Regions from separate parts of the Lysinibacillus sp. Y5S-8 genome, predicted to be linked through region 2. Evidence: riboswitches for the same ligand, from Rfam matches in the RefSeq annotation. Region 2 holds a riboswitch; the other holds the start of a gene.
What was found. Region 2 has a riboswitch for FMN ahead of ribE (riboflavin synthase). Riboswitches for the same ligand answer to the same signal wherever they lie in the genome.

Region 1: linked by a shared signal. The riboswitch ahead of V6670_RS06240 (ECF transporter S component) and the one ahead of ribE (riboflavin synthase) in region 2 are both predicted to bind FMN.

The regions. Positions count from the first base shown of each region.
Region 1 covers NZ_CP145889.1:1,329,330-1,335,941, forward strand. The annotation lists gene V6670_RS06235 (RNA polymerase subunit sigma) at 1-1,197, shown strand, start outside; FMN riboswitch at 1,359-1,546, shown strand; gene V6670_RS06240 (ECF transporter S component) at 1,766-2,353, shown strand; gene V6670_RS06245 (sodium-dependent transporter) at 2,539-3,885, shown strand; gene glnA (type I glutamate--ammonia ligase) at 4,075-5,409, shown strand; gene V6670_RS06255 (sporulation protein Cse60) at 5,491-5,676, shown strand; gene V6670_RS06260 (NUDIX hydrolase) at 5,721-6,107, opposite strand; gene V6670_RS06265 (AraC family transcriptional regulator) at 6,309-6,612, shown strand, end outside.
Region 2 covers NZ_CP145889.1:1,662,341-1,668,952, forward strand. The annotation lists gene V6670_RS07805 (DHA2 family efflux MFS transporter permease subunit) at 1-13, opposite strand, end outside; gene V6670_RS07810 (YibE/F family protein) at 376-1,152, opposite strand; gene V6670_RS07815 (YibE/F family protein) at 1,149-2,273, opposite strand; FMN riboswitch at 2,661-2,786, shown strand; FMN riboswitch at 2,903-3,028, shown strand; gene ribE (riboflavin synthase) at 3,258-3,896, shown strand; partial or broken gene ribB (3,4-dihydroxy-2-butanone-4-phosphate synthase) at 3,922-4,512, shown strand; gene ribE (6,7-dimethyl-8-ribityllumazine synthase) at 4,567-5,034, shown strand; gene V6670_RS07835 (spore germination protein) at 5,169-6,611, shown strand.

The sequences.
Region 1 (6,612 bases), 330 kb from region 2:
GACATATTAAATCGGTTAATGGCAGATGCTCGCTTGCAGGATAACAGTTACCTTCAAGAAGCGATACAACAACCAAAAGAGGATGAACAAAAGCAAAGTAATTCCTCCATCCAAGAAGAACGAACAACACGATCTAAGCTTCGTAAAATGCCAATTTTTATGAGCGTTGCAGCAGTTTTTGTGTTAACGATACTTGTAGGCTCAATGGTCATGAATAATGATGTTGGACATAAAGATCAAGCTAGTACTACCGATACGGCTGCCTATTCTACTGTACAGGAAGATCTTTCTCCAAAGGAGGCTGCTACGCAAGACGAAGCACTCCAATCTCCTATCGTAGCAGAGCATGAGCGCATGTTATCTTTACGGTCATCTGTCTATGAGGAAGATGTGAAAGATGCTGTCGTTTTCCGTATTGGCTTAGCAGGGCGAGATGCGGAAAGTGTACCAATGACGTATGTGATACCAAATGAGCGAGTAGCAACGGATTTTGGAACAGAAAAACCTTCTACTTTACAGATGTATGAAAAATACGCGCCTCAAATAGATGAGAAAGCTAAAGGATTTACTGATTACCATCCTTACAAAGGTGAGCTGAAGGAGAAGGACGATAAGCTTGTCCATGTACTGCCAAAGGACAATAGCTATGATGTTGCTTCTGCTACTGTCAATGAGTACAAAGGAACTTTGGAGGATACATTCTCTGATTCTGAATATACGGAAGTTGAGATTCAAAATGAAGATGGAACACCTTATGAGTTTTCTCAAGAAGGTGAGCCAAGTCCACCTATGTCTTTAACGAACGCCAAGCATTATAATTATTATTTATACCAAGATGGTACAGGTGCAGAATATTTATCACCAGATTTCCGTCAAACATTTGCAAATGTCACAGAGGCGCTCACACTGATGAAAAATAAAAATAATGATGTCTATGTGTCGGTTGTTCCTGAAAACGTAACATATACGGTCACAGAGGAAGCAGAGGGCGTAGTCGTTGCATTTGATCTTCCACTTGATTTAACATCAATGGAACCGATTCGTGCCACACAACTGATTGAGGCCATGATGTTAACGGCTGCTAGCTTTGACCAACAATTACGCCTAAATAATGTGGTCCAAGGAAGCTGGGAAGGCTTTGATTTAAAAACGTATTTACCAAAGCCTGTAGGGCCAAATAAACAATACATGCCTTAGTCAAAGAAAATAAAAGTAAGAAATGGAGCATTCCTGTTCGGTGAGGATGCTCCATTTTTTTTTAAAACAAAACATACAAATCTAATAGGTTTTTTTGAGCAGACCTATTTACTTTTTGTTGATAATTCTTTATAGTAAAACTGTAGTATAAAATAATAGTGATTCATCTTCGGGGCAGGGTGAAAATCCCGACCGGCGGTAATAGAGTGGTAAACCGTTAATGTTTATTCATTAACTCGAATGGTTTAGGCAAAACTCTTTAGCCCGCGACCTGTGCAAATTTATTTGCATGGCTGACTTGGTGAAATTCCAAGGCCGACAGTTACAGTCTGGATGGGAGAAGATGGAGGTACGATCGTCATTCATTGTTATGAAATGAACTATGACCGAGCGCTTTTTTTGTATGGCTTTTAAAATAGTGCTCAAAAAATAGTTTAGATTGACGCTTATTCGTCATACCTTTCTCCCTTGTGCTTTTTAATGCATAAGGGTTTTTTCATGCTAACAATTGAAAGATCGTCACCTTTCTTCTTGCGAGATTGAATCAGCAAAGAGGAGAGAGTTTTCTATGAAGAAAAATGTTAAACTTCAATCGTTTATTACGATTGGTATGCTGAGCAGTATTTCGTTTTTATTAATGCTTTTTAATTTCCCAATACCGCCGTTCCCAGCATTTTTGGAAGTGGACTTTAGTGATATGCCTGCATTAATAGCGGCCATCACAATGGGACCTGTAGCTGGTATTTTAGTAGAATTATTTAAAAATGTGTTGGATTGGATTTTCTCGGGTACGCCAACAGGTGTGCCAGTAGGGCATATTGCCAACTTTACAACAGGCATTTTATTTATTTTGCCAGTTAGCTTTATTTTTAATCGTTTTAAAACGACTGCTGGTCTTGTTGGAGGTTTAGCGACAGGAACAGTCGTGATGGCAGTAGGAATGAGCGTTTTGAACTATGTTGTATTTTTACCGATGTACACATATTTCCTTGGTATGGAACCTGTTGTAGGTGACTCCCTTTATAAAATGATCGTCGCTGGAATTTTACCGTTTAATATTGTAAAAGGTATTTTATTAACAGCTATTATGGGGTTTTTATTTACTACAATGCGCAAATGGATCGACCGCCAGCGCTCTATGTATATAGCAAAATAATGGACGATAAACCTCGAGTAGTTAGCTCGAGGTTTTTTTGTGGGAAGAAGTGATGGGACGAATAAAATTAGAAAAAGGTAGTAAAAAATGATCGTGCTCTAGTGCTTTATTATTATAATCTAGTCGAAGAACACATTTTCATGTAGAATAGAGGGGAGTTTAGAAAGTTTGAGGAGTTTGAAGAGATGAGTGAAAAAAAGGGACAGTGGTCTAGTAAATTAGGATTTATTTTAGCATCAGCGGGTGCTGCCATTGGACTAGGAGCAATTTGGAAGCTACCGTATGTAACGGGGCAAAGTGGTGGAGGTGCATTCTTCCTAATCTTTGTGTTATTTACGTTATTAATAGGGTTGCCAATGCTATTGTCCGAGTATGTTTTAGGGCGTGGTACACAATCGGAGGCGGTAACCGCGTATAAAAAGGTTGCTCCGACAAAACCAGGATGGGCTTGGATTGGCCGAATGGGTGTGCTAGGTTGTTTTTTATTATTAACATTTTATAGTGTTGTTGGAGGTTGGATCTTTATTTACAGCGGGCTAGGTGTCGCTGGTACTGTGATAGATCCTGCGATTGATCCAGCTGCGCTATTTGGAAAAATTATAGGTACACCTTGGATTACGCTAGTAGGTTTAGCTTTGTTTACATTAGCTAACGTACTCGTTATTTCATTAGGTGTACAAAATGGTATTGAAAAGGCGAATAAATGGATGATGCCGTTACTCTTTGTGATGTTCATTGTTCTGGTTGTGCGTGCTGTTACATTAGATGGCGCAATGGAGGGAGTGAAATTCTTCTTATGGCCTGATTTCTCAAATATTACTGGTAGGGCATTATTAGAAGCGTTAGGGCAATCATTCTTTGGATTAGCTGTAGGATTTTCTTGTCTTGTTACATATAGTTCCTATCTAAAAAAAGATGTCAGCCTTCCAAATTCAGCAGGTTCTGTTGTGCTCTTAACCGTGCTTGTATCATTTTTAGCGGGTTTAGCAATCTTCCCTGTTGTGTTTGCCTTTGATTTAGAGCCAGCCGCGGGACCGGGCTTGTTGTTCATGGTGCTGCCGACAGCTTTTAGTCAAATGCCGTTTGGAGAATTATTTTTAGCGATGTTTTTATTGCTATTTTTATTTGCTACATTAACGTCATCATTTAGTTTATATGAGATTATCGTAGCGGCATTTATGGAGCATAGTCAGAAATCTCGTCCGATGTGGACGCTTTTACTTGGTGTAGTCGTATTGATTGCGGCTATTCCAGCGGCACTTTCTTCTAGTGTTTTATCGGATGTAACCATTTTTGAGAAAAGTATTTTTGATGCCACTGATTTTTTAGTGTCGAATATAATGCTGCCATTAGGAAATTTATTCATTGCGATTTTTATTGCCCACATAGTGGATAAGGAATTTGTAAGGAAAGAACTGTTAATGGGTAGTCACTTAGGACAGGGCTATTATGCAACATATCGTATGTTAATGTTAGTCGTTGTACCGATTGTTATTCTAGTTGTGTTCATTAATATGCTATTACAATATTAAAATAAAAAAAGTGTATCCATTGTGGAAATGGATACACTTTTTTTATGCATCGAAAATCAAGATAAATATATTCTAAAAAAACTATGTTATAAAACCTTACATATCTATTGCGTGAATTTCAATTTTCATGTATTTTAAGAACAGTTATAAAAATGTATGTTAACTAAAATTACATTGGAGTGGTGAAGAGTGAAACATTACACAAAAGAAGATATTATACGCCGAGTAAAGGAAGAAAATGTGAAATTTATTCGCCTACAATTTACGGATATATTAGGAACAATCAAAAATGTGGAAGTCCCTGTCAGTCAGTTAGAAAAAGCATTAGATAATAAAGTCATGTTTGATGGTTCATCCATTGAAGGTTTTGTGCGTATAGAGGAATCTGATATGTATTTAAAGCCTGACTTTGATACATTCGTGATTTTTCCTTGGACTGCTGAGAAAGGCAAGGTGGCTCGTTTCATTTGTGATATTGCCAGACCAGATGGAACGCCGTTTGAAGGAGATCCGCGCTCCAATTTGAAACGCGTTTTAAAGGAAATGGAGGAGTTAGGCTTTACTTCCTTTAATTTAGGGCCAGAGCCAGAGTTTTTCTTATTCAAACTGGATGATAAGGGGCATCCAACACTAGAGTTAAATGATAGTGGGGGCTACTTCGATTTAGCACCGACAGATTTGGGAGAGAATTGTCGTCGTGATATCGTTTTAGAGTTAGAGGGAATGGGCTTTGAAATTGAAGCCTCTCATCATGAAGTCGCACCTGGTCAGCATGAAATTGATTTTAAGTATGCTAGTGCCATTGAGGCATGTGATAACATACAAACGTTTAAGTTAGTCGTAAAAACCATTGCTGCACAGCATGGTCTCCATGCAACATTTATGCCAAAGCCATTATTCGGTGTAAACGGCTCAGGAATGCATTTTAATCTATCATTATTCGAGGGTGATAAAAATGCCTTCTATGATGAACATGCAGACTTACAATTAAGTGCAACGGCACGTAGTTTTATGGCAGGGATTATAAAGCATGTACACGGCTTTACCGCTATTACGAATCCACTTGTTAATTCCTATAAACGACTAGTGCCTGGCTATGAGGCTCCTTGTTATGTAGCGTGGTCTGCTCAAAACCGTTCACCACTAATTCGTATTCCAGCAGCTCGTGGACTATCTACTCGAATTGAATTGCGTTCAGTTGATCCAGCCGCAAATCCATACTTAGCAATGGCTGTTATTTTAGCATCTGGACTTGATGGCATACGGAAAGATTTAACGCCACCTGCAGCAGTAGATCGTAATATTTATAAAATGACAGCAGGAGAGCGAGAGTTGAACGGAATTGATAGCTTACCTTCTTCATTGGAATATGCGTTGATTGAATTAGAGATGGATACCATTGTTCGTAATGCACTAGGTGATCATATTTATGATAAATTTACAGCCGCCAAAGAAATTGAGTGGAATAAATATCGCACACGCGTCCACAACTGGGAACGTGAGGAGTATTTAACGATGTACTAAAAAGCGTTGGAGCTGTTTTGGCTCCAACACTTTTACATTTCCTTTCTTTTCATCTATTATTAGAGAAAAGGAGTGTGGGCAATGACACAAACGACCCAGGTTGTGACCATTCAAAACAATGATATTGTGCAATTTGAACATGACATTAACCGGGCTTTAGTAGATTTAAGAAGCTTTTTAATACTTGATATCAAATACAATACGCTCTATATTGGCGAACAGACAGTCATCCATTCTGCTTTAATTATTTATCAACAAAACGATTAGCAATATGTATTTGAGATGAGTCATGTCATTAAGACGTGACTTTTTTATTGAAATAAAGATAAAAGAAAGGCACGATCTTCTGGAAAAGTTAATGACAATTGGGCCACTTCATTTTTTGATTTCCAAGCAATGTCATAAATTAATTCGTCAGGATCATGAATTATCATTTGTCCGCCAATCATAACTGTTTCAAAGTAATGAACTTCCACAGACTCATTCTGCTTACAATAAATTTCTTTTAGATTAGCTACTATATAGCCCGTTTCTTCATAAACCTCTCGAATACAGCAAGCCTTAAAATCTTCCGCTGTTTCTTTACCACCTGATGGAACAGCCCACGTTTTTTCTTCTTCCACCGTTCCTTGTAAAACCATTAATAATTGATTGTTATCGTTCAAACAAATAGCAGCAGCACCTTGCCATTTTCCCAAGAAAAAACCTCCATTTCATTTCTGTTTATACTTAATTTACCTATTAAAGAACGTAGTTGTAAATATGTGCAGGGTGAAGGGCGAAAATAAGTAGGGAGAATCGTCGGGAAAGTACTTCCCTTTTAACCTGTCCAAAGTTAGCATAAAAAGACAGGTTATACAGCAATATCTATTTTATGATGGAATCAAGGAGTGAAAGCAATGAGTTGGATTGAGTCGATTCAAAAGGCCATTAATTTTATGGAGGATCATTTATTAGAGGACATTACGATTGAACAGATTGCACAGGAGGTTAATTCATCTGTCTTTCATTTTCAACGAACGTTTGCAATTTTGACGGATATGTCCATTGCAGATTATCTGCGACGAAGAAGATTGACATTAGCTGCACAAGAATTAATAGGCACGGAACAAAAAATAATCGATCTCGCCTACAAATATGGCTATGAAACTCCTGAAGCTTTTACAAAAGCGTTTCGTAAGCAGCACCATATAACGCCTAGTG
Region 2 (6,612 bases):
TTTCCTTATTCACTGTAAAAAACTCCTTCAAAAATGTTCGACTTTCATAGAATATCTAAATACAGAATATTTAGAAAAATAAGATGCAATGCTTCTACTAGTTCATGTTCTGCATTATAAAAAAGTCTATGAAGATATAATCGTGATGTCGATTATCAGCGATCATGATTCCTTTTAGCTAGTACACCTCCGCGATACTAACTGCTCTGTTTTTTACTATAGCAAAAAAAAATTCTCAAATGTAAGTACTAATTTGAGCGATTACTATACGATTTCATAATTTAGACACATTTTTTTGAGATAGCATTCATTTTTTGAAGGAGAGGAGGAGATTTGTCCGGACCTATTACAAACGAGTGATAGGTCTGGACTCTTTTATGAGAGCTTTTCGGCTTTTTCACGTGTTCGAATTAAGTAATAGGCATTGACGGAAGAGGCGATCGGAATAATCAGTGCAATGCCGATGCCTGCACAAAAAATAGTCGTCATTTCAGCACTAAAAACCTTGGAGTTGACGATTTCACCAATCGAATAGGAGAGATCTTTGAACCATATTAATAAGCTTAAATAGCCACCAAAGAAAGCGAAGAATAACGTATTCGTATCGGTTCCTAAAATATCTCTCCCGATATTTAGGCCGGATGTAAATAATTTCTTTCTACTAATCGAAGGATTACGATAAAAAATCTCATGCATGGAAGTAGCAATGGAAATAGCCACATCCATAATTGCTCCAATCGTACTCATAATAATGACGGAAGCACCAATCTGCACAAAATCAACACCAATATAAAGGGAAAAGATGCTTATTTCTTCTGTTGATTCTTCACCAAATCCTTGAATCATCAATTTTTTCGTTACAAATGTAATAAAAAGAAGTAAGACAACAATTGTCACCATAGTGGAGATAAATGCTGTAATGGTTTTACTGTTTGTTTTATTGATATAGAAAAGGCTAATACAACTAATAATTGTACAGGCAACGAACGTTAAGATAATGGGGCTATTTTTAGGGTTGGTCATTAAAAAGATCGTCACAAAGAGCACACCGAAATTTAGGAATAAAGAAAGAAACGAACGTACACCTTGCTTCCCGCCAATCGCGACCATCAATAGACATAAAATAAAAGCTAATAACACAATTACATTCATTCTTGAACCCTCTTTCGATTAATGAAAAATAGAGCAGTATACTGACTGATCGGAATCGTGAGGACAACGCCAATACCACCTGCTAAGGCGCGAGCTAATTCTAAAGAAAGATTCAAGGACAGCGTGAGTCCTAAAGTAGAAGAATTTTTCAAATAAAGAATAACCATCGGTATGGAGCCGCAAAGGTAGGCAAAGAATAAAATACTCGTAATGGTGCCCATAATATCTTTCCCGATTTCATGCCCTGAAGATTTAAGTGCCTTCACAGAAATAGTAGGGTCTTGTTCATATAAAGCAAAGATTGAAGAAGCCATTGTGATAGAGACATCCATGACAGCCCCAAGTGAGCCAATAAATAAGCCAGCCATAAAGACTGTACGATAGGGGCGTGTTAAAAATTGCATTTCTTCATAGCGAAGACCGTTTTCACCAGTTAACCACATCACGACAGAGCTAATGATGAGTGCCATAACGGTTCCTAAAAGTGTAGACACAATAGCTGCATACGTTTTCGTGTTCAAGCCGCTAATAAGTAACAACGAAATAATCGTAAATAGAAGAGCGCAAATACCACTGATGACTAATAAGCTGAGGTTACCATGTTTCACATATAAATCTAACGCGAATGATAAAATCAATGCATTGACAATTAAACTAATGATGGAAAACAAGCCTTGTCTTTTCCCTATAAGGAGTAAGACAAAAATAAAAATCCACGCAATCATGAGAAGGGTTTGATCTCGTTTTAAATCAAGAATGGTACCAGTTAGCCCTGACTGTAATGTGTCATTATCTACGGAGACAAAGATTTCATTGCCTACACGGTATTCTTGGTCGAAAGCTCCAGAGGCGGAATAGTCATTCGTCAAATGGATGGATTGCCCTTTATATGGCCCATTTTGTATCACTGCTGTAATATGCTGTGTAAATAAATAATCATCATTATCATACATATCTGTCATTGGTTCTGATTCTGCTACATCAGCTTTTATCACCTCAGCAATCGGTCGATCATAAAATGATTCATTATGATGAACGAACACAATCGAAAGCACGCAGCAGAGCATTAATAAGGCATAGAAAACACCTTGCCCCAATGGGATGTTTTTAAAAAATAGCAAGTAAATGACCTCCAAAGTACTGGACTGAATTGTCACTTGTAAAGGAACGTTTTAGTGAAAGGGAAGTTCCATGCACAGTTTAAATGTTATCAGTTTAATGATTTCGTTTACATTTATCAAGTCATTGTTATATTAAGCTGAAGACTCCCTTGCTGGCGAGTGATTAAACACCCGCTGAAATAGAGGAACACCATCAAAAAACGCTGCCTCCTGTGGCAGGCAATAACGTTGTGACCAACATTATGTTGCTCAAAGCCTCAGGCGGATCTCACAAACGCGAAAAAATTTGGATGCATTGTTGGTCTGCTATAATTCTTTTTGAAAAATTTTTAAAAAGAAGGATGGATAATAGAATAAAATAGTGTTATCGTAAGATTAGCTAAATAAAAAATCCTTCAGGGTAGGGTGAAATTCCCGATCGGCGGTGATGAAGTAATTCAAAGTCCGTGAGCGCAAGCTGATTTGGTGCAAATCCAAAACCGACAGTTATAGTCTGGATGGGAGAAGGGTAAAAATGCGAGCTTTTTAAATTGATTGTAATTTAGAAGGTTTATTTGCCTATGCATTTATTACACTACTTCCCACAAGCTTGTTGGGAAGTTTTTTTATTTAGTGCCAATCGAATAGAAGATGTTCTTCGGGGTAGGGTGAAATTCCCAATCGGCGGTGATGAAGTAATTCAAAGTCCGTGAGCGCAAGCTGATTTGGTGCAAATCCAAAACCGACAGTTATAGTCTGGATGGGAGAAGAACAAATGAGATGACAGTCTATGGAAAAAATAGTTTTCAATTAGGCTTATTTGTTGATGTCTTATACTCCCAAACCCCTTTGCTGAAAGGGGTTTTTGTTTTTTATCGATAGCTAGAGCTAGAGAAGGAGGAGACGGATAAAACTGGAGAAGTGACGGATAGACCTTCGAAACTGATGGATAAGACTTCAAAAGTGAAGGATAGAAGCCTAAATCAATGAAAAGTAGGTGATGGAATGTTTACAGGGCTTGTAGAGGATATTGGCATTCTGAAATCCATGCAAAGCGATAGGGACAGTATGAAAATAACAGTTCAATCAGCCAAGATAGCAGAAGATGTCAAGCTTGGAGACAGTATCGCGGTTAATGGTGTTTGTTTAACGGTGACATATTTTACGGAACAGACGCTTACGATGGATGTGATGCCTGAAACAGTCAACGCAACCAATTTACAGCACCTCGTAGTAGGGGATTTCGTGAATTTAGAGCGTGCCATGCCTGCTAATGGGCGATTTGGCGGTCATTTTGTTGCTGGACATGTGGATGGGGTCGGTAAAATTTTACGCAAACGTCCAGTTGCCAACGCAGTCTATATTGATATCGAATTGTCAGAGGAACTAACCAAATTTTGTATTCCGAAGGGTTCTATTACGATTGATGGCACAAGCTTAACCCTTTTTCATGTTGACACGAATAGTGTCACGATTTCACTAATTCCCCATACGTACAAAGAAACCGTATTAGGCATGAAGAAGGCTGGAGCGATTGTTAATATCGAAACGGATTTAGTTGGTAAATATATTTTACAGCACCTGAAAAAAGGGCAAGCAACACCAACCATTACGAGAGATTACTTAGCACAACATGGTTTTTAACAAACTGAACGAGGAGATGACAAAAGTGCTATATGCAATTGAAGAGGCCATTGAGGATTTAAAGCAAGGTAAAATGATTGTAGTGGTTGATGACGAGGATCGGGAAAATGAAGGAGATCTTCTGGCACTCGCTGAATTCATGACACCAGCAACTATAAACTTTATGGCAACCTATGGTAGAGGATTAATTTGTACACCGATTTCACAGCAGCTTGCACAGCAGCTAGACTTACATCCGATGGTTCAGCACAATACGGATAATCATCAAACAGCGTTTACCGTAAGTATCGACCATGAGGATACAACGACAGGAATTAGTGCCTATGAACGAGCATTTACGATACAAAAAATGATTGAAAAGCAAGCAAAGCCAACTGAGTTTCGTCGACCTGGTCATGTTTTTCCGCTCATTGCGAAGGATAATGGTGTTTTAGAGCGAAGAGGGCATACGGAGGCGACTGTCGATTTGGCGAAGCTTTGTCATAGTGTGCCAGTGGGTGTTATTTGCGAGATCATGGGCGATGATGGTCATATGCTACGCTTTGAGGAATTGATAAAGTACGCAGCACAGCATGACTTGAAAATGATATCGATAGAGGCACTTGTAGCATATCGCAGTCAATTGCTTACAACTGAAAATAAAATTTCTATTTAAAAAGGAGAAAGAACAATGGGTCAAACATTTGAAGCACAATTAATTGGAACGAGTTTAAAAATTGCAGTTGTGGTAGGTCGATTTAATGAGTTCATCACAAGCAAATTATTGGACGGTGCAATGGACGGCTTAACACGACATGGTGTTGATGAAGCGTCTATTGATGTTGCATGGGTTCCAGGAGCTTTTGAAGTTCCTTTTATTGCGAAACAACTAGCAGAAACAAAGAACTATGATGCCATTATTGGTTTAGGTACGGTTATTCGCGGCTCTACAACACACTATGATTATGTTTGTAATGAGTCAGCAAAAGGTATTGCCAATGTATCGTTATCAACCAATGTACCTGTTATTTTCGGTATTGTGACTACGGAAAATATTGAGCAGGCGATTGAACGTGCTGGTACAAAATCTGGTAATAAAGGATACGATGCTGCCATGTCTGCCATTGAGATGGCTAATCTAAAGAAAATGATTGGATAATGACCAAATGTTTCTTTGAATATTTTGCACATCCATGGGAAAAATATGCTTAAGTGTATTTATTGAAGGTAATCGTTTTTCATAAATGTACTAATCTGGAGCTGGCTCAGTAGGAGATGAGAAGTATTTCATCAATGGAACAAATGATCAATTTGAAAATGTTGAAATCACTATTTCAACGCTCTGCTGATGTGATTTTTCAACAATATAAATTTCAGCAATATACAGTACATTTGATAACTTGTGATGCAATGATCAACGAACAAATACTTCAGACGGTAGTTGTTCAGCGAGTCCAATCCTTATTAAGTGATGTCGCTGATGACATGTTAGAGGAACAAATCGACCAGCATTTACACATTCCCTATTTACAAAAGGTTTTAACGCAAGAGGATGCCATAACAAGAGTCTATAAAGGGCATGTATTATTGTATTTTGAAGAAAATCAATTACTATTTTCTAGTGATATTTCTAAAAAACCGAATCGAGAGCCCGGAGAAACATCGCTAGAATTAGTGGTCAGAGGGCCAAGAGATGACTTTATAGAAGATGTTTTTATTAATATTGCTTTATTAAGAAAGCGTTTGCCCACTAATTCTTTTAGTGTAGAAACATTAGAAATTGGGAGACGTTCCAAAACCACTGTAGCGGTACTCTATATGGATGACATTGTGAATTTAAATATGCTAGAACAAATCCGTCTACAATTACAAAAGATTGATACGGATATTGTCGTCAATGGTGATTTATTGATGGAAGCAATTGAACAAACAGCCAAAGTACTGCCCAGGCATGATTATACCGGGAGACCGGATTTTGCTATGCAGGCATTAATTAGGGGAAGAATACTAATAATGATTGATGGTGTTTCCTACGCATTGATTACACCTACGAATATAATGTTGCTCTTTAAATCGGGAGAGGATAATGATTTTCCTGTCATTGTCAGTTCAATGGAAAGATTGCTTCGTATTGTTGGGATATTAATTAGTATGCTAACACCAGGCTTTTGGCTTGCGCTGACGACGTATCATCAAGAACAACTTCCTTTTCTTCTTCTAGCAACAGTTGTTGAGTCGAGAACGGGACTGCCATTCCCAACGATTCTTGAAATACTAATGATGCTATTTATGTTTGAAATGTTTCGTGAAGCCAACTTACGTCTTCCGAGTGCAATTAGTGGATCAATTAGTGTTGTGGGAGGTTTAATTATCGGAGATGCAGCGATAAAAGCTGGCGTTACGAGCCCTTCAATGATTGTTGTCATTGCGATTTCGAGTATTGCGGCTTTTACATTGGTTAACCAATCATTTGTAACAGCCATGAGTATTTTTCGACTAATCATTATTATAGCCTCTGCCTTTTTTGGATTATTTGGTTTTTTTATTGCAGTATTTTTCATCATCTTATACGCAGCGAATATGCGTGTGCTAGGTGTACCCTATTTAAATTTTAGTGCACATTTGAAGAAGGAAAATCTAAAAAAATCATTATTAAGACTTTCATCAAAGGGCTACAGTAGACGACCTTCCTTTTTAAAGCCACAGGATCGAACACGTACTTCGAGAAAAAAATAAA